One region of the Diaphorobacter limosus genome, then DNA from elsewhere that is predicted to be linked to it. Evidence: predicted binding sites of a transcription regulator. Region 1 holds the regulator's gene; each other region holds the start of a gene.
What was found. Region 1 encodes sigma-54, which starts transcription at its own class of promoters, with help from an activator protein. Its sites were predicted from a motif close to TGGCANGNAANCTGCTTT; they were not measured.

Region 1 (7,512 bases):
CGTGGTGCGTGGCGGCGAGGAGGTCAAGATCAGCAAGCGCGCCGGCTCCTACGTCACGCTGCGCGACCTGATCGAGTGGACCAGCAAGGACGCGGTGCGTTTCTTCCTCTTGAGCCGCAAGCCCGACACCGAATACACCTTCGACGTCGATCTGGCCGTGGCCCAGAACAATGACAACCCGGTGTATTACGTGCAGTACGCGCATGCGCGCATCTGCTCGGTGCTGCGTGGCTGGCGTGAAGACTTTGATGTGGCGGCATTGCAGGGTGTGGATCTTTCGCCCCTGCAGGGCGAACAGGCCCAGGCGCTGATGCTGCTGCTGGCCAAGTACCCCGAGATGCTGAGCGCCGCCGCCAGCGGCAACGCGCCGCATGACGTGAGCTTTTACCTGCGCGAGCTGGCAGCCGCTTACCACAGCTATTACGACGCCGAGCGCATCCTGGTCGATGACGAGGCCGTGAAGCTGGCCCGCCTGGCACTCGTCGCCGCCACCGCTCAGGTATTGCACAATGGGCTGGCGGTGCTGGGCGTGTCCGCGCCGGCCAGAATGTAGGTCACGATGCATATGAAAAAGCAGCAACGCGGCGGCACCGTCGTGGGATTCATCCTCGGGGTGATTGTCGGGTTGGGGGGCGCGCTGGCCGTGGCCGTGTACGTTACGAAGGTGCCGGTGCCATTCCTGAACAAGAACGGCACGCGTGCGCCCGATCAGGATGCGGCCGAGGCCAAGCGCAACAAGGACTGGGATCCCAACGCGCCGCTGTACGGCAAGAACCCGGCGCGACCGGTGACGCTGGCGCCGGAAGCGGCGCCCGCAGCCACACCGGAGGCGCCCACGGCCGCGGCGCCTGCGCCGCGCGCCGCGCCCGGCAACCCTGAGGCATTGCCGCCGTCGGCCGACCCGCTGGGCGATCTGGCCCGCGCCAAGTCCAAGGCCGCGCCCGCGGCCGGCGTGGATCCGTTTGAATATTTTGTCCAGGCCGGTGCCTTTCGCACCCAGCAGGATGCCGACGCGCAGCGTGCCAAGCTGGCCATGCTGGGTTGGGAGGCGCGCGTGAGCGAGCGTGAAACCAATGGCCGCGTGGTGTTCCGGGTGCGCATAGGCCCGTTCTCCAAGCGTGACGATGCCGAGTCGCTGAAGGACAAGCTGGACGGTGCCGGCGTCGAGTCGGCCCTGGTGCGCGTGCAGCGTTGAACTTTTATCCCCGCGCCGGCTTCCAAGCCGGCGTACCGACATAGGAGTGTTCAAACCCCATGAAACGCCGTGAGTTTTCTCTTTCCGCAGCCGCAGTGGCCGCTGGCGCCGTGACCCTGCCCGCCTGGGCCCAGCCGCGCGAGGGCAAGGACTACCGCAAACTGGCCAAGCCCGCTCCCGTCGAGGCGCCCGCCGGCAAGGTCGAGGTGGTCGAGTTCTTTGGCTATTTCTGCCCGCATTGCAATACCTTCGAGCCCACGCTCAACGCCTGGGCCAAGACGGCGCCCAAGGACATCGTGCTGCACCGTGTGCCGGTCAACTTCAACGCCAAGACCGTGCCCATGCAGAAGCTGTACTACACGCTCGAGGGCATGGGCAAGCTCGAGCCGCTGCACGCCCAGGCTTTCCGCTACATCCATGTGGAGCGCAAGCCCCTGCAGGAGGACGAGCAGGTGTTTGCCTGGGCCAAGGGGCAGGGCCTGGACTTGCCGAAGTTCAAGGAGATGTACAACTCCTTCGGCGTCGCCAACCAGATACGCAAGGCCACGCAGCTGCAGCAGGCCTATGACGTGGAGGGTGTACCCTCGATGGGCGTGGCCGGGCGCTACTATGTGGACGGCACCATGGCCGGCAGCATGGAGAACGTGCTGCGCATCGTGGAGCAACTGGCCGCGCAGGTGGGCAAGGGCTGAAGCGAGCCGTGGCAACACACAAGAGCGCGCCCTGGGCGCGCTTTTTTTCGCCCCTGCGCGGCCGCTCTCCAGGATGGCCACGGTGATCAGTACAATGACCGCAAGAATCGTGCCTTATGAGAAACCGACTGACCATCCTTCTTTCGCTTGGCGCCCTGGCGCTGGCCTTGCTGCCCGCGGCCCATGCCGAAAAGGCCGACCGCAACAAGCCGATGAACATCGAGGCCGATGCGCTGCGCCACGATGAGCTCAAGCAGACCAGCGTGTTCACCGGCCGTGTGGTGATGACCAAGGGCACCATCGTGCTGCGTGGCGCGCAGCTGGAGGTGCGCCAGGATCCAGACGGTTTCCAGCATGGCGTGGTCACGGCCGAGCCAGGCAAGCGCGCCTTCTTCCGCCAGAAGCGCGACACGCTGGCGGGGGCGCCGGATGAGTTCGTCGAGGGCGAGGGCGAGGTCATCGAGTACGACGGCCGTACCGACATCGTCAAGCTGATGCGCCGTGCCGAGCTGCGCCGCTACCGCGAGGCCCAGCTCACCGATGAGCTGGAGGGCGCGATCATCGTCTACAACAACCTTACCGACGTGTTCACGGTGGATGGGCAAAAGACGGCTCCGGCCGGCACCCCGGCGGGCACGCCGGGCGGGCGCGTGCGTGCCGTGCTGGCGCCCAAGGAGCCGGCATCGGGCGCGGCGGCGCCGGTGCGCGGGGAACCGCCCGCGCTGCGCACCGCCCCCAGCCTGGGCGGCGCCAAGTGAGCCAGGCCGTGAGCGACGAGCGCGCCGTGGGCGTGGGGCCCAGCTCCCCTGCGGGTGCGAGCCGGCTGGAGGCCTTGCACCTGCAAAAGTCCTACGGTAGCCGCAAGGTGGTCAAGGATGTGTCCCTGGTAGTGCAAAAGGGCGAGGTGGTGGGCCTGCTGGGCCCCAATGGCGCGGGCAAGACCACCTCGTTCTACATGATCGTGGGCCTGGTGCGCAGCGATGGCGGCGACATCCGCATCGACGGCCAGTCGGTGGCCAACATGCCGATCCACCGGCGTTCGCGCCTGGGCCTGTCCTACCTGCCGCAAGAGGCCTCGATCTTTCGCAAGCTCAACGTGGAAGACAACGTGCGCGCGGTGCTGGAGCTGCAGACCGACGCCGCCGGGCGCCCGCTCTCGCGCGCCGAGATCGAGGCACAGCTCACCGGCCTGCTGCAGGAACTGCGCGTGGAGCATTTGCGCCAGTCGCCGGCGCTGGCCCTGTCCGGCGGCGAGCGCCGGCGCGTGGAAATCGCCCGGGCGCTGGCCACGCAGCCGCGCTTCATCCTGCTGGACGAGCCCTTTGCCGGCATCGATCCCATTGCCGTGATCGAGATCCAGCGCATCATCGGCTTCCTGAAAGAGCGCGGCATTGGCGTCTTGATCACCGACCACAACGTGCGCGAGACGCTGGGCATCTGCGACCACGCCTTCATCATCAGCGACGGCCATGTACTCGCCCAGGGCACGCCGTCGGACATTGTGGACAACGCGGAAGTGCGCCGGGTGTACCTGGGTGAGCATTTCCGCATGTGAGCGTGGTGAGCAGGCGCAGCATCCAGATGCAAGGAGGGCGGCCATGAAGCCCGGCCTGTCACTGCGCGTTTCGCAGCATCTGGCGCTTACGCCGCAGTTGCAGCAATCGATTCGCCTGCTGCAGCTGTCCACCCTGGAGCTGGCGCAGGAAGTCGAGCAGATGCTCGATGACAACCCGTTTCTGGAGCTGGCGTCCGACGATGGGACGCATGAGCCTGAGATCCATGAAGCGCAGCAACCGATTGACAATGCTACATATTCAGAAGCTGCTAGCGCTGATGCAGAGGGCGCTGGAGCCGAAAATGATGCCGAAACCTCAGCGGTTGCCGAGCCCAGTGACTGGGACGGTGACGGCAGCATGGATGCGGCGGTGGAAGACGGCGAATGGGGCAGCGACGGAATCGCGCCCGCCAGCGGCGCGCATGACGGTGACGACACCGAGGTCAGCGAGCTGGCGCGCAGCCACGAATCCCTGACCGATTTCCTGCATCGCCAGGCATTGTCACTGCGCCTGTCCGATGTCGACATGGCGGCGCTGCGCTTTCTCATCGAGTCGCTGAACGACGATGGCTACCTGGACGAGCCGCTGGAATCCCTGGCGGCCAGCCTGGCGGGGGCCGACGACCCCGAGCAGCTCGAAGAGCTGGTGCACCGCTTCACTGTGGCCCTGCGCCTGCTGCAAAACCTGGAGCCGACCGGCGTGGGCGCGCGCGACCTGGCCGAATGCCTGACGCTACAGCTGCACGCCATGAACCGCGACGAAGAGGGCGACCCGGCGGTGATTCAGACCGCGCTCGCCATCTGCAGCCAGCCGCTGGATCTGCTGGCGCGGCGCGACCTGCGCCGCCTGGCCCAGGCCACAGGCAGCAGCGACGACGACACGCGTGCCGCCATGGCGCTGATCGCGCGCCTGGAGCCGCGCCCGGGCCGGCGCTTTGCCGACGTGGAGCGCAACGTCATCGCGCCCGATGTCATCGTGAAAAAAACCGGACGCGGCGCGCAGCAGGACTTCAGCGTGCAGCTCAACCCCGACGTCATGCCGCGCCTGCGCGTGCACGAGATCTATGCCAGCGCCCTGCGTGGTGCGCGCGGCGGCGACGGGCACCAGGCGCTGCAGTCCCGGCTGCAGGAGGCACGCTGGTTCATCAAGAACATACAGCAGCGATTTGACACTATCTTGCGTGTATCGCGCGCCATCGTCGAGCGGCAAAAGAGCTTTTTCGTGCATGGCGAGCTGGCCATGCGGCCGCTGGTGCTGCGCGAGATCGCCGACGAGCTGGGCCTGCACGAGTCCACCATCAGCCGCGTGACCAGTGCCAAGTACATGGCCACGCCGCAGGGTACGTTCGAGTTGAAGTACTTCTTTGGCTCCGGCCTGGGCACCGAGACCGGCGGCAACGCGTCGAGCACCGCGGTGCGCGCGCTGATCAAGCAGTTCGTCGCCGCCGAGGATGTGAAGAAACCGTTGTCGGACAACCAGATCGCGGAGATGCTCAAGGAGCAGGGCATAGAGTGCGCGCGTCGCACCGTGGCCAAGTACCGCGAGGCGCTGAAGATCGCGCCGGCCAATCTGCGCAAGGCGCTATAGACACAAGGCATAGATTCCCATGGCCCGCATCCTCTTCGACCTGCCCGAACGCTTCGGCTTCACCACCGAGTTGCAGGTCTATATCAGCCACGTCAACTACGGCGGCCATCTGGACAACGCCCAGCTGCTGAGCCTGGTGTCCGAGGCGCGCATGCGCTTCTTCCAGTCGCTCGGCTACACCGAGGGTGATGTGGCGGGCCTGGCCATCGTGGTCGGCGACATGCTGGCGCAATACAAGTCCGAGGCCTTTCACGGCGAGACGCTGCGCGTGCAGATGACGCCGAGGGACTTCAACCGCTACGGCTGTGACCTGGTGTTCTGCATGACAGAGGTCTCCTCGGGCCGAGAGGTGGCTCGCGGCAAGACCGGCGTGGTCCTCATCGACCGCGTGGCACGCAAGCCGGCGCCCATTCCGGATGTCGTGCGCAAGGCCCTGGAGGCCGTGGCGACACGCTGACGCGCGTCAGGTTTTCTTTCGCCCCAACAGGCCAATACCAGCCAGCGCGGCGCCGAGCAAGGCGAGGGATGCCGGCTCGGGAATGGACTGGTGGGGCAACGTGACCACGATATCGTCGATCACGAATTCCGGCGTCTCACCGTTGCCTTGTGCAGTGAACACCACCGAACTCAGGTTGGTGAACGATGACGGCAGGAAGAACTGCGTCCAGTCATAGGGGGCCTGGCTGTCCAACGTGATACTGGTAAACACCGTGCCGCCGCCCATGAGGTGCCCAAGGATGTCGATGCTGGTGGCGACGCTGTACAAGCTCACGGGCAGCGACGGGTCAAAATCTTCCGTTCTGCCACCCGCAAAAAATGACTCCAGGGAAAACGCAGCCCCGCTGCTATTGGTCATGGTCACGACGGATCGGAGATTCGCGTTGACCAGGGCTGCCGATGGATTGTTTTGCACAACCCCTGATTCGCAGACATACAAATAGGGGTCTGCGGGGTTGCCGGTGAAGGTATAGCCCCGGCTTTGCAGTGAGGTGGCGGTGAAATCGACATAACAGGGGGAGCTGCCCGAAGGCACGTCCTGAAAATCAACCACATCCGCCTGGGCGTTGCCAACGGCACCCGCCAACAATGCCCCCGCAAGGGCGGTCACAACAGTGGTCATTTGCATGGTGGCATCTCCCGTCAGTTGTAAGACGTGAAACACCCATGCATATCATGTGCCAGCACCCCAAGCTGTTGATTTTTATGACTTGGTCTCGATTGCCCCGCGAGTGATGTAAAGAAATCTGACAAATTTCAGCGTCAGGCCAGCAACTTTTGCGCGGCCGTCCCCTGCGGGAGCCTGAAGGCCGCCACCACTTCGGCCAGTTCATGGGCCTGCTGCTGCAGCGACTGGGCGGCGGCGCTGGCCTGCTCCACCAGGGCGGCGTTCTGCTGCGTGGCCTGATCCATTTGTGAGACGGCGTCGCCGATCTCGGCAATGCCCGTGCTTTGTTCCTGGCTGGCGTTGCTGATCTCGGCCACGATGGCGCTGACGCGGCGAATGCTGTGCTCCACCTTTTCCATGGTCTGGCCCGCGTCCTGCACCAGGCGACTGCCGGCGTTCACCTGGCTCACCGAGTCGTCGATCAGGGCCTTGATCTCCTTGGCGGCCGTGGCGCTGCGTTGCGCCAGCTGGCGCACCTCGGTGGCCACCACGGCAAAGCCGCGGCCCTGTTCGCCGGCGCGGGCGGCCTCGACCGCTGCGTTCAGTGCCAGGATGTTGGTCTGGAAGGCAATGCCGTCGATGACACTGATGATGTCCTCGATCTTGCGCGAGGCGTGGTGTATGCCGTCCATGGTCTGCACCACCTGCTGCACGGCAGCGCCGCCCTGCGCCGTGACCTGCGAGGCCTCCTGCGCCAGCTGATTGGCCTGCCTGGCGTTGGCGGCATTCTGCTGCACCGTGGCCGTGAGCTCTTCCATGGCGGCCGCGGTTTCCTCCAGCGAACTGGCCTGGCCCTCGGTGCGCGAGGACAGATCCTGGTTGCCGCTGGCGATCTCGCTGGTGGCCAGGCGCACCGATTCGGCGGATTGGCGGATGCGCAGCAGCACGGCGGCGATCTTGTCGGCAAACTGGTTGAAGCCCTGGGCGATCTGCGCCAGCTCATCGCGGCCCTGCGCATCCAGGCGTCTTGTCAGGTCGCCCTCGCCCGAGGCAATGCCCTGCAGCGCGTCGCGCACCAGTGTCAGGCGGCGCAGCATGCGCCCCACCACGGCCGCCATCACCACGCTGGCCAGCAGCACAAAGACGATGGTGCTGAGCATGGCGGTCTGGCCCAGCCGGGTCAGGGCGGACAGGGCGTCGGCCTCGTCGGCCACCACGGCCAGCATCCAGGGCGTGCCATCGACCCTGGCGGCGTAGACCAGTTGCGGCCGGCCATCGATGTTCACCACCTCATGCCCGCGCTGGCCGGCCAGGCGCGTGAACAAGGCGTTGTCCAGCCCCGCCGCCAGGTCGGCCACCGGCTTGAGCGTCAGTGCG
Region 2 (7,512 bases), 1.0 Mb from region 1:
GTCTTCGCGCTCAATGCCCACGGCCTGGCCCAGGCGTGTCCAGGCCTCGATGCCGCCGGCATTGCCGCCCTGGTGGTCACCCTGGCCGTCATGGTCCAGGATGCGCTCCACCCACAGGCGGCGGTGCGCGCGATCGGGCATGTTGGCCAGGATGGCGGCGTCCTTGCGCGGTATGCAGATCTGGTAATAGAAGCGATTCGCCACCCAGCAGCGCAGCTCATCGGGTGTGCAACCGCCGGCGTTCATGCGCACGTTGAACGGGTGGTGGATATGGTAGGCCGCACCCTTGTCGCGCAGCTGGGCTTCGAACTCCTGCGCGCTCCAGGCGGGCAGGCTGGGCTGGGGGGCGGGGCTGGTGGCGATGTCCATGGTGGGCTGTCCTGTCCAGAATCAGAATTCAATTTCCATGCCATCGAAGGCCAGCTCCACGCCCTGCGCGGCCAGCTCGGCGCGCTCGGGCGAGTCCTCGTTCAGTATGGGGTTGGTGTTGTTGATGTGGATGAGCACCTTTCGCACGCCAGCGGGCAGGCGCGCCAGTTGATCGAGCATGCCGCCGGCGCCGCTTTGCGGCAGATGCCCCATGTCCAGCGCCGCCTTGTTGGACAGGCCCAGGCGCTGCATTTCGTCATTCGTCCAGAAGGTGCCGTCCACCAGCACCACACTGCAGCGGGCCATCAAGGCCAGCAGATCCGGTGTGACCTCGGCCAGGCCGGGGGCGTAGAACAGGCGCGCGCCGGTCGCCGGGTTGGTGACCATCAGGCCGATGTTGTCGCCCGGGCGCGGCGCGCCGCGAAACGGCGAATACGGCGGCGGCTTGGACGACAGCGTCACGGCCTGCAAGGCGATGCCCGGCAGGCCCGGGGCGGCAAAACTGCGCCCGTCACAGACTATGGCCTGGGCGGCCACGCCGCAGTAATGGGAAAGAATCTGGGTGATGGGAAAGCCCGCGCCAATGTCCGACAACACCTCGGGTGTGGCCAAGAGCGGCAGCGGCGTCTTGCGCTCGCGCAGCATCAAGAGACCCGTGACATGGTCGATCTGTGCGTCCATCAGCAGCACCGCGGCAATGCCGCTGTCGCGCAGGCTGCGCGCCGGTTGCAGCGTCGGCGTCTGCTGGATTTGCGTCAGCAGGTCCGGCGAGGCGTTGACCAGCAGCCAGTCCTGCCCATCGGCCGTGACGGCCACGCTGGATTGGGTGCGTGCCCGGGCGCGCAGGCTGCCTGCGCGCAGGCCGGCGCAATTGGGGCAGTTGCAGTTCCACTGTGGAAAGCCACCGCCGGCGGAAGAGCCTAAAACGCGCAATAGCATGGTCTGTGAATGTGGGTGATGTGCGGGGGCGACGCCTGCCGCCCCCGCCAGGGGGGATTAACGGTTGGCGATGTACATGGTGATCTCAAAGCCGAAGCGCAGATCGGTGAAGGCGGGGGTGGTCCATTGCATGGTTGTCTCCTGTGATGAGTGGCATGAAAGATGATTGCGTGCCGCACAAAACCCGTAGAACCTGTTTCACGCAGCCGCAGCCATGCCACGCAAAATCAATGCCACCCTTGATGTACCTCATTGGCCCGCGCCGCGCCGGCTGGCGCGTGGCGGGCTGCACCGCATGGCCTGGCGCGATATGGGACGGGGCGAACCCTGGTTGCTGCTGCATGGCGGCCCGGGCAGCGGCTGCAGCCCGCCCCTGCTGGCACCCTTTGACTTGCAGTGCCAGCGCGTGATCGCGCCGGACCAGCGCGGCGCCGGCGACTCGCGCCCCAGCGGGCGCACGGCGGCCAACCATCTGGCGGCGCTGGTGGCCGACCTGGAGGCACTGCGCCGGCATCTGGGCCTGGAGCGCTGGTCGCTGCTGGGTGGCTCCTGGGGCACGGTGGTGGCCCTGGCCTATGCGCGCCAGCACCCGGATCATGTGGCGCGGCCGGTGCTGCGCGGCGCCTTTGGCCTCACGCGGAGCGAGGTGGGCGGCTTACTGCTGCCCAGCGCGCGGCCCGGCAAGCGCGTGGCGCAGGGCGACTGGCCGGTACCGCACGGGGCCGCACTGCCCCAGGCCCTGTCCGGCCTGTCACAACTGCTCCAAAGCGGAGCAGTGACTGTTCCATCCCTGCAGGCCGGCCGGGGCTGGGCGCTGCGCGAGCGGCGTGACGCGCTGCATGGCCTGCGCCGCAGCCTGCGGCATCTGTCGGGAAAGGATGCAACCGCCCAGCGCCGGCTATGGGCCGGCCTGCAGCGCCAGCAGCGCCGTGCCCTGGCGCAGCTGCCCCGGCCGCGCGCCACGCCGGCGGATCGCCAGGCGCAGGCCAGGTACCGCCTGCAGGCGCATTACCTGCGCCACCGGGGCTTTGTGCGACCCGGAGAACTCGATGCCGCCGTGCTCGCCCTGGCGCGGCATGGGGTGCCGGTCGATTGGGTGCATGGGCGCTTTGACGCCATTTGCCCGCCCGGCAACAGCCGGCGCTGGGCGGCCATGGGCCGGCCCCATGCCCGCCTGCAGCTGGTGGCCAGCGGGCACCTGGGCGCAGAGCCCGCCATGCTGCGGGCGCTGCGCTACTGCGTGGCGGCGGCGGTGGGCGACAGCGACTGAATACCCGTGCCCTTGGGCGCGGTTTCGACAAAGCTGCGCAGCGCCCAGGCCAGCTCGGGCGCAAGCAGGCCTTCCCAGGGCGGCATGTGGACGATGCCGAACTTCTGCTTGCCGTAGCGCACCGACTTGATGAAGAACGCGTCCGCGTCGCCCTGGCAGCGCTGGCGCAGGGCCGCGTCCTGGATGCGCCGGCAGCCCATGCCGATGCGGCGCAGGTCGGGTGCGGGCGAGCGTGTGCCAATGGCATCCTGGCCATGGCAGACGGCGCAGCTCTGGTTGAAGGCGGCCTTGCCGATGGCGGCGGCTTCGGCATTGCCGCGCAGGGGGTTGGGCTCGTGCCAGCCGAGCGCCGGCAGGGCCGAGGTGTCGACCTGGGGCTTGATCTGCTCCACGGCCTGGACATTTGTGGCAAAAATTGCCGCTAGCCCAATGCAGGTAAGCGCAAGATGCTTTGAAAAATATAGCATTCGCATATCATCTCCAGTCCGGTGGGCAGCCCTGACAGCCATCGAGGTTGGATTCCGTGAAGATGGTGTAGAGCGTGTGGTTGCCGTCGAAGAATGCGTTCTGCATGTTGGTGGCGACGAACTTGGTCTCCTGGAAATCATTGGCGATGAAGCGCGTGCCGACGAACCACGCATGGTTCATGCGCGCCATCTCCAGGCTGGTGCCCTCGAACAGGGCGCCCGAGAAGTCCGAGCGCATCAGGCGCGCGCTCTCCAGGTCGGTGCCGATGAATTTGGCGCCCTTGAAATCGGTGTTGGCCGCCGAGACCTTGGACATGCGCGCGCCGGTCAGGTTGGCGCCCTCCAGATCGGCGGCCGAGAGATTGGCGCCGCGCAGGTCGGCGCGCGTCAGGTTGGCGCCGCGCAGGTCGGCGCCAGCCAGGTTCTTGCCCGCCAGGCTGGCATGGCGCAGGTCGGCGCCGGGGCAGCGGGTATAGGGCCAGATCGGGCAGCCGTTGATGACCAGGGGCTCGCTGCGGGCGTCGTCCTGGGCCGGCTGGGCCAGCGCCGCGCCGGCCCCGGCAAGCAAAATCGCCCCGGTCAGGGCGATGCGGGTGAAACGGGTCATGGGCGTGGGCTCCGGGTGGTTGATGGGAGCGCCGGCGTCTCGCCGGCACAGGAAATCCATGCCGGCGAGACGCCGGCGCTCCCAGGGCTTACTTGGCCGCCACCTTCTGCGCCTTGGGCAGCTTGAAGACCCACATCGAGCCGCCCTGCGAGACCTGCTTGGTCAGCTCGGCCATGTCGCCGCCCCACAGCGGCACGGCGCCACCGTAGCCGGACTGGATGGCGATGTACTGCTCGCCGTCCATCTCCCAGGTCACCGGCACGGAGACGATGCCCGAGCCGGTCTGGAACTTCCACAGCTCCTTGCCGGTTTTGTTGTCGAAAGCCTTGACGAAGCCGTCCGAGGTGCCGGTGATGAGCAGGCCGCCGGCCGTGGTCAGCGTGCCGGCCCACAGCGGGAACTGCTCCTTGTGCTCCCAGGCGATCTTGCCGGTCTGCGGGTTGATGGCGCGCAGGATGCCCACATGGTCGTCATACAGCTTCTTGATGCGGAAGCCCTGGCCCAGGTAGGCCGCGCCAGGCTTGTAGGTGATCTGCTCGGACCAGTAGTCCATGGCCCAGTGGTTCGCCGGGATGTAGAACAGGCCGCTGTCCGGGCTGTAGCTCATGGGCATCCAGTTGGTGCCGCCCAGGAAGGGTGGCGAGACGAAGATGCTGTCGCCCTTTTCCTGGCCCTCCTTGGGCTCGGGCGGGCGGTTGCCGTTCTCGATAGGCAGGCCGGTCGTCAGGTCGAAGCCCTTGGCCCAGGTGATGCCGTCCACAAAGGGGTGGGCGCCGATGATGGCGTTCTGCTTCCAGGGATGGCCGCCGTCGTTCTTGGCGAGCTTTTCGCGGTCGGTGACGAAGAAGAAGCCATTGCGGTCGGCATGGGCCGAGGCCTTGATGGTCTTGCCGCTCTTGGGGTCCTTGTAGTCGAACAGCAGCACCGAGTTGTTGCCCGAGAAGTCCCAGGCGTCATTGGGCGTGTGCGAGAAGAAGCCGTTCAGGTCGCCGGTGCTCGGATCGACATAGGCCTGGCCCGAGGTGTAGAGGCTGGGCCAGTTGCGTGGGTCGTCGCCCTTGGCGGTGCGCTTCCAGGTGTTCCAGGGCGCGGGGTTGCCGGTGCCGACGATGATGGTGTTGGTCTCCACGTCGAACGAGGGCGTCTGCCACGGCGCGCCGCCGCCCTGGCTCCAGGCCTCGACCTTGCCGGTGGGGCTGTTCGGGTCGTTGGGCCAGCTGGGCGCCTTGGGGTCGCCGGTGGGGGTGCTGGGCTGGCCGTTCAGGCGGCCGACATGGCCTTCGACCATGGGGCGGGCCCAGACTTCCTTGCCGGTATCCGGGTCGCGGGCGTAGAGCCAGCCGACCACACCGAACTCGTCGCCCGAGGAGCCATGCACCAGCAGGGTCTTGCCGGTCTTCTGATCCTTGATGATGAAGGGCGCGCCGGTCATGGTGTAGCCCACCTTGTGGTCGCCGAATTTCTCGTTCCAGACCACCTTGCCGGTGTTGCGATCCAGGGCCACGACGCGCGCGTCCAGCGTGCCGAAATACACCTTGTCGCCAAAAATGGCCGGGCCGCGGTTGACCACGTCGCAGCAGGGACGGATGTCCTCGGGCAGGCGGTGCTCGTAGGTCCACAGGCGCTTGCCGGTGCGCACGTCCAGCGCCACGAAGCGCGAGTACGAGGCGGTGACATACATCACGCCGTCGTGGATCAGCGCCTGCGCCTCTTGGCCGCGCTGTTTTTCGCCGCCGAAGGAGTAGCTCCACACCGGCACCAGACCATTGACGTTCTTGGTGTTGAGCGTCTTGGCTGGGCTGTAGCGCTGCGCCGTCAAGCCCAGGCCATAGGTCAGCACGTCGGCCGTGGTCTTGTGGTCGTTGGCAATGTCTTCCCAGGTGACGGGCTTGACGTTGGCGGCATGGGCCGTCAGCGCCAGGGTGGCGGCCACGGCCAGGCTGCTCAGGCGCAGTTGCTTGGATACCGATGAGGTCATGGTGGTTTGCTCCTTGTGTTGTGGTGGGTGAGATCCCCGCCACATCAACGCAAGAGCCGTGCCACATTGACAATCGTCACGCTGCCGGCCCGGGTGCCGTGTTTGCCGTTCAAATGTGCAACGCTGTGTGGCGCCGCGGTTGCTCAGCTATGGAGCAGCCGGTGACATTCAGCGCATGCGCTGCAGCAGCGGCTCCTTGCGGATCACCTGGTGGTGCACGAAGGCCAGCACATGCAGGGCGATGAGCAGCACCAGGGCCCAGGCCGACCATTGGTGCACGCCGCTGGCCAGCTCCTTGGCGCCGTCCCAGCGCTCGGCCAGCTGCGGCAGGCGCAGGCCGAAGAAGCGGATGGGGTAGCCCGAGAACACCGAGCCCACGAAGCCCGACAGCGGCATCAGCAGCATCAGCAGGTACAGCAGCCGGTGGGCGCCCGTGGCCAGCAGCTGCATGGGGCGGGGCTGCGGCAGCGCCGCCACGCGCGGGCGCCAGAGCGCCCAGGCCAGGCGCAGCGCGATCAGCAGGCCCAGCACCATGCCCCAGGACTTGTGTACGTTGAACCAGGAGGCGCGCAGGCCGCTGGCATCCTTGGGCAGGCCCAGCATCCACATGCCCAGGGCTATCTGCCCCAGCAGCAGCACGGCCATGAGCCAGTGCAGGGTGACGGAAAAACGGTCGTATCGGTTGCGCTGCACAAAAGCCTCCTGTTGCTCCATCGGTCAATCGAGCAGATCGGGCGGCAGCAGGTTTTTCTTGCGGTAGATGGTGTTTCGCGACACACCCAGGGCCTTGGCCGCCGCCGACACATTGCCCTTGTGCAGGCGCAACATCTGTGCCATGGCGTTGATGGTCACATCCTGCAGGCTCTGGCTGTCATCGGCCATGTCGTCAGGCACGGGCGGGGCCCCCACGCTGGGCATCAGCGGCGGCTCGGCCGCGTGCACGGGGGGGGCGACCATGGGGCTGCGCAGGGGCGTGCGCAGCTCGTCGAGAAAATCGTCGGGCAGGTGTTCCAGGCGGATGACGCAGTCATCCTCCACCATCACCGCCGCCGTGCGCAGCAGGTTGTGCAGCTGGCGCACATTGCCGGGCCAGTGGTAGGCCTGCAGCAGCTCCATCACCTGCGGCGCAATCGTCACCTCGGGGCAGTTCTCGCGCATGCAGTGCAGCACCTTCTTCACCACGGCCTGGAAATCGCTGCGCTCGCGCAGGGCGGGCAGGCGCACCACCAGACCGTTCAGGCGGTAGTACAGGTCGTCGCGGAAGTCGCCGCGCGCGATCAATTCCTTCAGGTTCTTGTGTGTGGCGCTGATGATGGTGACGTCCACCTCCACCTCCTTGGCCGCGCCCAGGGGGCTCACCTTGCGCTCCTGCAGCACGCGCAGCAGGCGCGCCTGCAGGTGCTTGGGCATGTCGCCGATCTCGTCGAGGAACAGCGTGCCGCCATGGGCCTGCAGGATCTTGCCCGTTGCACCCTTCTTGCGCGCGCCGGTGAAGGCGCCTTCCTCGTAGCCGAACAGCTCGGCCTCGATCAGCGTGTCGGGAATCGAGGCGCAGTTCACGGCCACGAAGGGCTGGCGTGCGCGCGCCGAGTCGTTGTGTATGGCCTGGGCCAGCAAGTCCTTGCCGGAGCCTGTCTCGCCCAGGATCATCACCGGAATGTCGCGATCGACCACCTTGCGCAGCTTGGCGATGACGGCCGACAGCTGCGCATCGCCCGTGTCCAGGTATTGCAGCGAGGACAGCTGGGCCTTTTGTGGTGCGCTGCTGCGCGCCGGTGGCGCCGCTCCGTCGCCGGACAGGGGCGAGACGATGGGCGTGGCCCAGGGGCCGACGGGCTTGGTCTCGGTGCGGCACCAGACCGATACGCCGTTGTGCAGGCAC
Region 3 (7,512 bases), 1.7 Mb from region 1:
CGCGACCGCTACGAGCTGAAGATGGCCGGCCTGCTGCACGACTGCGGCAAGATCACCACGCCGGTGCATGTGGTGGACAAGGCGACCAAGCTGCAGACCATTTTCGACCGCATCGGGCTGGTCGATACGCGCTTTGAGGTACTCAAGCGCGATGCCGAGATCGACATGCTGCGCCGCCAGCTCGCCCTGCGCCCGCAGGTGGACGCCGCCGCCGAGGCGCGCCTGCAGGATGGGTTTCAAGACCAGCGGCAGCAGCTGGACGAGGAACGCGCATTCCTGCGCCGCTGCAACCTGGGCAGCGAGGCCATGCGGCCCGAGGACCAGGCGCGCGTGCAGGCCATAGGCAGCGCGCACCGCTGGCGCAACGCCGAGGGCTGGGTGGAGGATTTTCTGTCCGACGACGAGGTGGAGAACCTGAGCATCCGCTCGGGCACGCTGACGCGCACCGAGCGCGGCATCATCAACCACCACATCGTGGCCACCATCAAGATGCTGGAGAGCCTGCCCTGGCCCAGCCACCTGCGCAACGTGCCCGAGTACGCCGGTGGCCACCATGAGCGCATGGATGGCAAGGGCTACCCGCGCGGGCTCCAGCGCGAGCAGCTGTCGTGGCAGGCGCGCATGCTGGGCCTGGCCGACATCTTCGAGGCGCTGACCGCTGCCGATCGTCCCTACAAGCAGTCCATGACGCTGTCACAGGCGTTGGCGGTGATGCGCAAGATGGTGAAGGGTGGTCACATCGACCCCGATCTGTTCGATGTCTTCGTGCAGGGCAAGGTGTACCAGCGCTACGCCGAGCGCTTCCTCGACCCCGAGCAGATCGACGACGTGCGGCTCTGACGCGCTGCGGGCGCGGCGCGCGCCTGTCGCGTATCGGTCACGGGCCTGTCGCGCGCCCGTCATGGCATGGCCTCAGCATGGCTGCAGTGCCGGAGACCCCCTCCGGCGCATGCACCTGGGAGTGAGCGCCATGATCTCCGTGGACCAGATCGTCGACCTGCACCTGCCGCAACTGCAGCGGCATCCGTGGCTGAGCAAAGGCGTGCGCGGCATGCTGCGCCGCCTGCTGCACGAGCAGAGCTTCCGCCATTTCGCCCAGCAGTACCCGCACCTGGAGGGCTTTCCGTTCGTCGAGCAGGTGCTGGAGCATTTCGCCTTCAGCTACGCGGTGCGCGACAACGAGCGCGAGCGCATTCCGGCGCGCGGGCGCGTGGTCATCATTGCCAACCACCCCCTGGGCTCGCTCGACGGGCTGGCGCTGCTCAACCTGGTGGGCAGCATCCGCAGCGACGTGAAGATCGTCGCCAACGGCCTGCTCGCCACGCTCGCGCCCCTCCAGCGCCTGCTGCTGCCGGTCACGGTGCTGGGCGGACACAGCGGCGCGCGGCAGCTCAAGGCCATCCTGGAGCACCTGCGCGGCGAGGGGGCAGTCATCATCTTCCCGGCCGGCGAGGTCTCGCGCCTGCGCCCGGGCGGCGTGCGCGACGGGCGCTGGCACAGCGGCTTTCTGCGGATGGCGGCGCAGACGCAGGCGCCCATCGTGCCCATCCACATCGACGGCCGCAACTCGGCCCTGTTCTATGGCGCCTCCCTGTGCTACAAGCCGCTGGCCACGCTGCTGCTGGTGCAGGAGATGTTCGGCCAGCACCGCAAGAGCATAGCCCTGCGCATCGGCCACCCCATCCCGCACAGCAGCCACGGCGCCATGCCCTTGCCGGACGCGGCCAAGGCCAAGCTGTTCTGCAAGCACCTGTACCGTGTGGCGCAGGACAGGCCTGGCCTGCTGCACACCGAGACGGCTGTCGCCCATCCGGTGGACCGCAGTGCGCTGGCCCAGGCCGTGGGCGCCTGCGCACTGCTGGGGCAGACGCCGGACGGCAAGCGCATCCACCTGTTCCGCGGCGCGCTGGACTCGCCCGTGCTGCGCGAAGTGGGGCGGCTGCGCGAGCTCGCCTTCCGGGCCGTCGGCGAGGGCAGCGGCCGGCGCCGCGACCTGGACCGCTACGACCTGATCTACGACCACCTCATCCTGTGGGATCCCCAGGATCTGGAGATCGTCGGCGCCTACCGCATGGTGCGCACGGCCGCGGTGGTGCAGGACCAGGGCGTAGAGGGGCTGTACACGCACAGCCTGTTCCAGTTCGGCCCGCGCATGGTGCCGTACCTGCAGCAGGGGCTGGAGCTGGGCCGCTCCTTCGTGCAGCCGCGCTACTGGGGCCGGCGCTCGCTCGACTACCTGTGGTTCGGCATCGGCGCCTACGTGCGGCGCTATCCCGAGTGCCGCTACCTGTTCGGCCCGGTCTCGCTCTCGCGCGACATGCCCCAGGCGGCGCGCGATCTGCTGGTGCACCACTACCGCAGCCACTATGGCGAGCCCGGCGTGGCCGAGGCCCGCCGCCCCTACGTGCCGGGCAGCGATCTGGAGACGGTGGCGAGCGGCGACAGCAGCGCGGATTTCGTGCGCCTCAAGCACCTTCTGGCGCACCTGGGCTGCAGCGTGCCCACGCTGTACAAGCAGTACACGGAAGTGGCCGAGCCGGGCGGCGTGCGCTTCCTGGACTTCGGCGTGGACCCGGAATTCAGCCATTGCGTCGATGGCCTGGTGCTGGTGGACGTGCAGCAGCTCAAGGCCCAGCGGCGCGAGCGCTACATCGGGTCCGCAGGCACGGCGGGCGCGCTCACAGCCGCTTGACCAGCACCTGGCTCTTGCGATCCCAGTTGTACTTGCGCTTGCGCGCCTCGGGCAGCCAGTCGGGCGCCACGGGCTGGAAGCCCCGCTTGATGAACCAGTGCATGGTGCGCGTGGTCAGCACGAAGATGCTGGCCAGGCCCAGCAGGCGCGCGCGCTGCTCTATGCGCTTGAGCAGCTTTTCACCGTCACCCGTGCCCTGGCTGTTGGGCGAGACGGTGACGGCGGCCATTTCGGCGGTGTTCGCCTCGGGGTAGGGGTAGAGCGCGGCGCAGCCAAAGATCACGCCGTCATGTTCGATCACGGTGTAAGCCGAGATATCGCGCTCGATCTCGGTGCGGTCGCGCTTGACCAGGGTGCCGTCGCGCTCGAAGGGCTCGATCAATTGCAGGATGCCGCCCACGTCGTCAATCGTGGCCTCGCGCATTTCCTCCAGCTTTTCATCGACGACCATGGTGCCGATGCCGTCGTGCACGTAGATCTCCAGCAGCAGGGCGCCGTCGCGCGCGAAGGGCAGGATATGGCTGCGATCCACGCCATGCTCGCAGGCGCGTATGCAGTGCTGCAGGTAGAACCCCATGTCGGTGGGCTGCTGCGCCGGGGGCAGCTGCGCCAGCAGCTGGCGCGCGGCGGCCAGGGGCAGCTCGGTGTCTATGGGGTTGTCCTCGCCCTCGGGCTCCAGGGGCTTGGTGCGTATGCCGCTCACCTCGGTCAAAAACAGCAGCTTGTCGGCCTTGAGCTCGCTGGCCACGCGCGTGGCCACCTCCTCCATGGCCAGGTTGAAGGCCTCGCCCGTGGGCGAGAAGCCAAACGGCGAGATGAGCACCATGGCCTCGGAGGCCAGCGTGCGGCGTATGCCTTCCACGTCCACCTTGCGCACCAGGCCGGTGTGCTGGAAGTCCACCCCATCGACGATGCCCACCGGCCGTGCGGTCAGGAAGTTGCCCGAGATCACACGCACGCGCGAGCCCGCCATGGGGGTGTTGGGCAGGCCCTGGCTGAAGGCGGCCTCGATTTCGTAGCGCAGCTGGCCCGCGGCCTCCTGGGCGCAGTCCAGCGCGATCGGATCGGTGATGCGCATGCCGAGCGAGTAGCGTGCGGCATGCCCCTTGGCCGCCAGCTGTTCGTTGACCTGCGGGCGAAAGCCGTGCACCAGCACGATCTTCACGCCCATGGCCTGGATCAAGGCCAGATCCTGCACGATGTTCTGCAGCTTGCCCGCGGCAATGGCTTCGCCCGTCAGCCCCACCACAAAGGTCTGGTGCCGGAACTTGTGGATATACGGCGCCACGGAGCGGAACCAGGGAACGAAGGTGAAGTTGAAGACCGTGGACATGGTGGCTTGGGCGTGGGCGGGCGAGCAAAGGCAAAAAAGCCTGCGAACCCCAGGCCACCCAGGCGGTGGTTACGGCGTCGGCAAGCGAAGCGCGCAGTTTAGCGGCTGCGTGGGCGCCTTGTGTGCGCGTGCGGCGTCCAGGATCTGCCCGGCAGTGTGGAGCGGCGCAGATACGCGACCGACGTCGTGTTGAAGGCGTTGTCGTGACTCAGCTGCGACGCCTGCGCAGGGTGGCGCCGAGTGTGAAAAGCGCCAAGGAGATGAGAGCTACCGATCCCGGTTCTGGAACCGCGTTGCCGTTACCTTGGCCGATCGCGCCCACAGTGAATCCATGCCAGTTCTCGGTGGTATGTGTGAATGTCACCGAGCTATAGGTGCCCGGCAGACGGATCACGCCGTGAACTTCACCGTTGCCGAAGAAGCCGGTGCTGGTCGGGTTAAGGACTGGAGTCCCGTTGCCCCAATAGCCGGATCCGTAGCTCAAAACCTCGATCGGCACGCCGAAGTCGACGGTGTTGCCGTTCCAGCTCACGAGCGCAATCAGCGGATCGACGACAGGCTGTGAAAAGGTGATCGTGGCTGTCCCGCCGGTGCTCAGTGCGATGATGTCCGATGCGGGTGGTGCGTTGCCAGCCAGGCTGCTGAGATATGGCGCTGCCGGCGACCAGTAATTGGTGCCCCCCGTTGTCTGTGCGAACGCATAGGCGCCGGTAAAGGTGACGCCGACATGCGCACCGTTGATGTCGAGGTCGCCAAAAACCTGGCTTGCAGCGGCACTCGTGTTTGTCCAATCAGTCCAGGAAACCGTCGCTGCCTGGGCGGCGCTTGCACAACCGAACGCCAATGCGATCGCTGTTGCAACGTAGAGGCCTGTCTTTTTGATTGCGTGCTTCATGGTTCATTCCTAGTGGCCGGTGATAGCTGCAACCAATAAAGCAATGATCGGGCCAGAAATTCAAGTTATTGATTCTGCTTGGACGACGGCTCCAAACGCATGTCGTGTGTCAAATTTTTCGACAGTTTGATTCGGGGGATCAGAACGGCACGAGTTACCCAAGCAGCAGCTTTTGCACCAGATCTGCGGCCGTGGAGGCGCTGTACTTGCGCATCAGCCGGGCGCGGTAGATCTCCACCGTACGGTGGCTGATGTCCAGGGCGCGGCCGATTTCCTTGGAGGTCATGCCCTCCAGCAGGCGCGCGGCCACCTCGCGCTCGCGCGCCGTGAGCTCGGCCTTCACGGGGCGCTGGGCGCTGAGGTCTTCAAAGCTCCAGATGCCCGAGGCATGCGGATCCTGGCGATCGAGGGCGCGGCCCGAGACATGGCACCAGAAGGTCTCGCCATTGGCGCGTTTCATGATGCGGCTGTCGGCGTAGTAGCCCCGGGCGTTGAGTATCGGGGCCATGCGCGCGCCCAGGCGCTCGTATTCATCGACGCTGGGGTAGAGAATCTGGAACGACTGGCCGATGAGCAGTTCGCGCGAGGCGCCAAACATCTCGCAGACCTGGCGGTTGCAGTCCACCATGGCGCGGTTGCGCGAGATCACCAGGCCCACGGGCGCCATCTCGAAAGCCATGCGGTAATCGGCAAAGTCCATGGTGGTGCAAGTCTTTAGGGAATACTACGTAATCGAATACGTAGTATCGTAGCGCATTCCCGTAGTACTTCAGGAGACAGTAGTGAAGAACAAGCTTTATTCATCGGCGGACGAGGCGCTCAAGGGCGTCGTGCAGGACGGCCAGTTGCTGGCCGTCGGTGGCTTCGGCCTGTGCGGCATCCCGGAGGCCCTGATCCAGGCCCTGCACGACAGCGGTGTGAAGAACCTCACCGCCATTTCCAACAACGCCGGCGTGGATGGCTTTGGCCTGGGCAAGCTGCTGGAGACGCGCCAGATCAAGAAGATGATCAGCTCCTACGTGGGCGAGAACAAGGAATTCGAGCGCCAGTACCTGGCCGGCGAACTGGAACTGGAATTCACCCCCCAGGGCACGCTGGCCGAGAAGCTGCGTGCCGGCGGCGCCGGCATTCCGGCCTTCTTCACGCGCACCGGCGTGGGCACCATCGTCGCCGAGGGCAAGGAAACCCGTGAGTTCGACGGCCATACCTACCTGATGGAGCGCTCGCTGGTACCCGACGTGTCGCTGGTCAAGGCGGCGGTGGCCGACAAGAGCGGCAACCTGCGCTTCAACCTGACGGCGCGCAACTTCAACCCGGCCGTGGCCATGGCCGGCAAGATCTGCATCGTCGAGGTGGAGAAGATCGTCGAGGTGGGCGAGCTGGCGCCCGACGATATCCATCTGCCCGGCATCTATGTGCACCGCATCGTGCTCAATGCCCATCCCGAAAAGCGCATCGAGAAGCGCACCCTGACCGAAACCAAATAATTTGTGGGGCGGATTTGCCAATCCCTGCCCCATGCCATCAATAGGAGAGACAGACATGGCCTGGACTCAAGACCAGATGGCCGCACGCGCGGCCCAGGAACTGCAAGACGGCTTCTACGTCAACCTCGGCATCGGCATTCCCACGCTGGTGGCCAACCATACGGGCGACAAGGAGGTGTGGCTGCAGTCCGAGAACGGCATGCTGGGCATAGGCCCGTTCCCAACCGAGGATCAGGTGGATGCCGACCTGATCAACGCCGGCAAGCAGACCGTGACCACCATCCCCGGCACGTCGATCTTCGGTAGCCACGACAGCTTTGCCATGATCCGCGGTGGCAAGATCAACCTGGCCATCCTAGGTGCCATGCAGGTCAGCGAGAAGGGCGACCTGGCCAACTGGATGATTCCCGGCAAGATGGTCAAGGGCATGGGCGGAGCCATGGATCTGGTGGGTGGCGTGCCCAAGGTCATCGTGCTGATGGAACATGTGGCGCGCAAGAAGGACGGCAGCACCGACATGAAGATCCTGCCCCAGTGCACGCTGCCGCTGACGGGCGTGGGCGTGGTGCACATCATCATCACCGACCTGGGCGTGATGGATGTCACGCCCCAGGGCCTGAAACTCGTGGAGCTGGCCCCGGGTGTGAGCTTCGAGGAAATCCAGTCGAAGACGGGCGTGACGCTGTTGCGCTAAGGGCTTGCAGCTCCTGAGCTGGAGCGGTGCATTTTCCCCATACATCAGGCCGGAGGTGACACTCCGGCCTTTGTTTTTTTGCTATGGCGCGCAAAGCACCGTATAGTCGCCGGCGACATTTAGAAACACATGATCCGTGCATGAACGTTTTCGAAACCAGTCTTGCGGCCTCGATCGCCGATGACGCGAACGCCCCCGGTGACAACCGCCATTACCTGCGCGCCCTCACCGACATGGCCGACCGCGGCGGCGTGCTCACGCACGATGCCATCTACACCGACCGTGGCGTCAAGCTGGTGGACAAGGGCACGCGCGTGGACAGCGAGCTCTACGATCGCCTGGTCAAGCACAAGCTGCGCGGCCCTATCGAAGACCACCTGAGCGTGGAGAACATGGTCAGCGTGCAGTCGC

Region 2: the regulator sigma-54 is predicted to act here: its motif matches at 5,677-5,694, upstream of P4826_RS09840 (methanol/ethanol family PQQ-dependent dehydrogenase).
Region 3: the regulator sigma-54 is predicted to act here: its motif matches at 4,958-4,975, upstream of P4826_RS03185 (PEP-CTERM sorting domain-containing protein).

Annotation. Positions count from the first base shown of each region.
Region 1 is NZ_CP136921.1:3,072,788-3,080,299, forward strand. Features, by position in the region: gene argS (arginine--tRNA ligase) at 1-553, shown strand, start outside; gene P4826_RS14700 (SPOR domain-containing protein) at 566-1,195, shown strand; gene P4826_RS14705 (thiol:disulfide interchange protein DsbA/DsbL) at 1,255-1,887, shown strand; gene lptA (lipopolysaccharide transport periplasmic protein LptA) at 2,004-2,645, shown strand; gene lptB (LPS export ABC transporter ATP-binding protein) at 2,654-3,442, shown strand; gene P4826_RS14720 (RNA polymerase factor sigma-54) at 3,486-5,030, shown strand; gene P4826_RS14725 (acyl-CoA thioesterase) at 5,050-5,487, shown strand; gene P4826_RS14730 (PEP-CTERM sorting domain-containing protein) at 5,494-6,156, opposite strand; gene P4826_RS14735 (methyl-accepting chemotaxis protein) at 6,291-7,512, opposite strand, start outside.
Region 2 is NZ_CP136921.1:2,040,668-2,048,179, reverse strand. Features, by position in the region: gene pqqC (pyrroloquinoline-quinone synthase PqqC) at 1-369, opposite strand, end outside; gene pqqB (pyrroloquinoline quinone biosynthesis protein PqqB) at 391-1,308, opposite strand; gene pqqA (pyrroloquinoline quinone precursor peptide PqqA) at 1,366-1,440, opposite strand; gene P4826_RS09855 (alpha/beta fold hydrolase) at 1,523-2,578, shown strand; gene P4826_RS09850 (c-type cytochrome) at 2,542-2,970, opposite strand; gene P4826_RS09845 (pentapeptide repeat-containing protein) at 3,053-3,652, opposite strand; gene P4826_RS09840 (methanol/ethanol family PQQ-dependent dehydrogenase) at 3,741-5,630, opposite strand; gene P4826_RS09835 (cytochrome b) at 5,799-6,323, opposite strand; gene P4826_RS09830 (sigma-54-dependent Fis family transcriptional regulator) at 6,348-7,512, opposite strand, start outside.
Region 3 is NZ_CP136921.1:648,716-656,227, forward strand. Features, by position in the region: partial or broken gene P4826_RS03170 (HD domain-containing phosphohydrolase) at 1-840, shown strand, start outside; gene olsF (bifunctional ornithine lipid synthase OlsF) at 971-2,692, shown strand; gene argA (amino-acid N-acetyltransferase) at 2,679-4,025, opposite strand; gene P4826_RS03185 (PEP-CTERM sorting domain-containing protein) at 4,234-4,920, opposite strand; gene P4826_RS03190 (PAS and helix-turn-helix domain-containing protein) at 5,075-5,620, opposite strand; gene P4826_RS03195 (CoA transferase subunit A) at 5,703-6,407, shown strand; gene P4826_RS03200 (3-oxoacid CoA-transferase subunit B) at 6,463-7,101, shown strand; gene P4826_RS03205 (HD-GYP domain-containing protein) at 7,242-7,512, shown strand, end outside.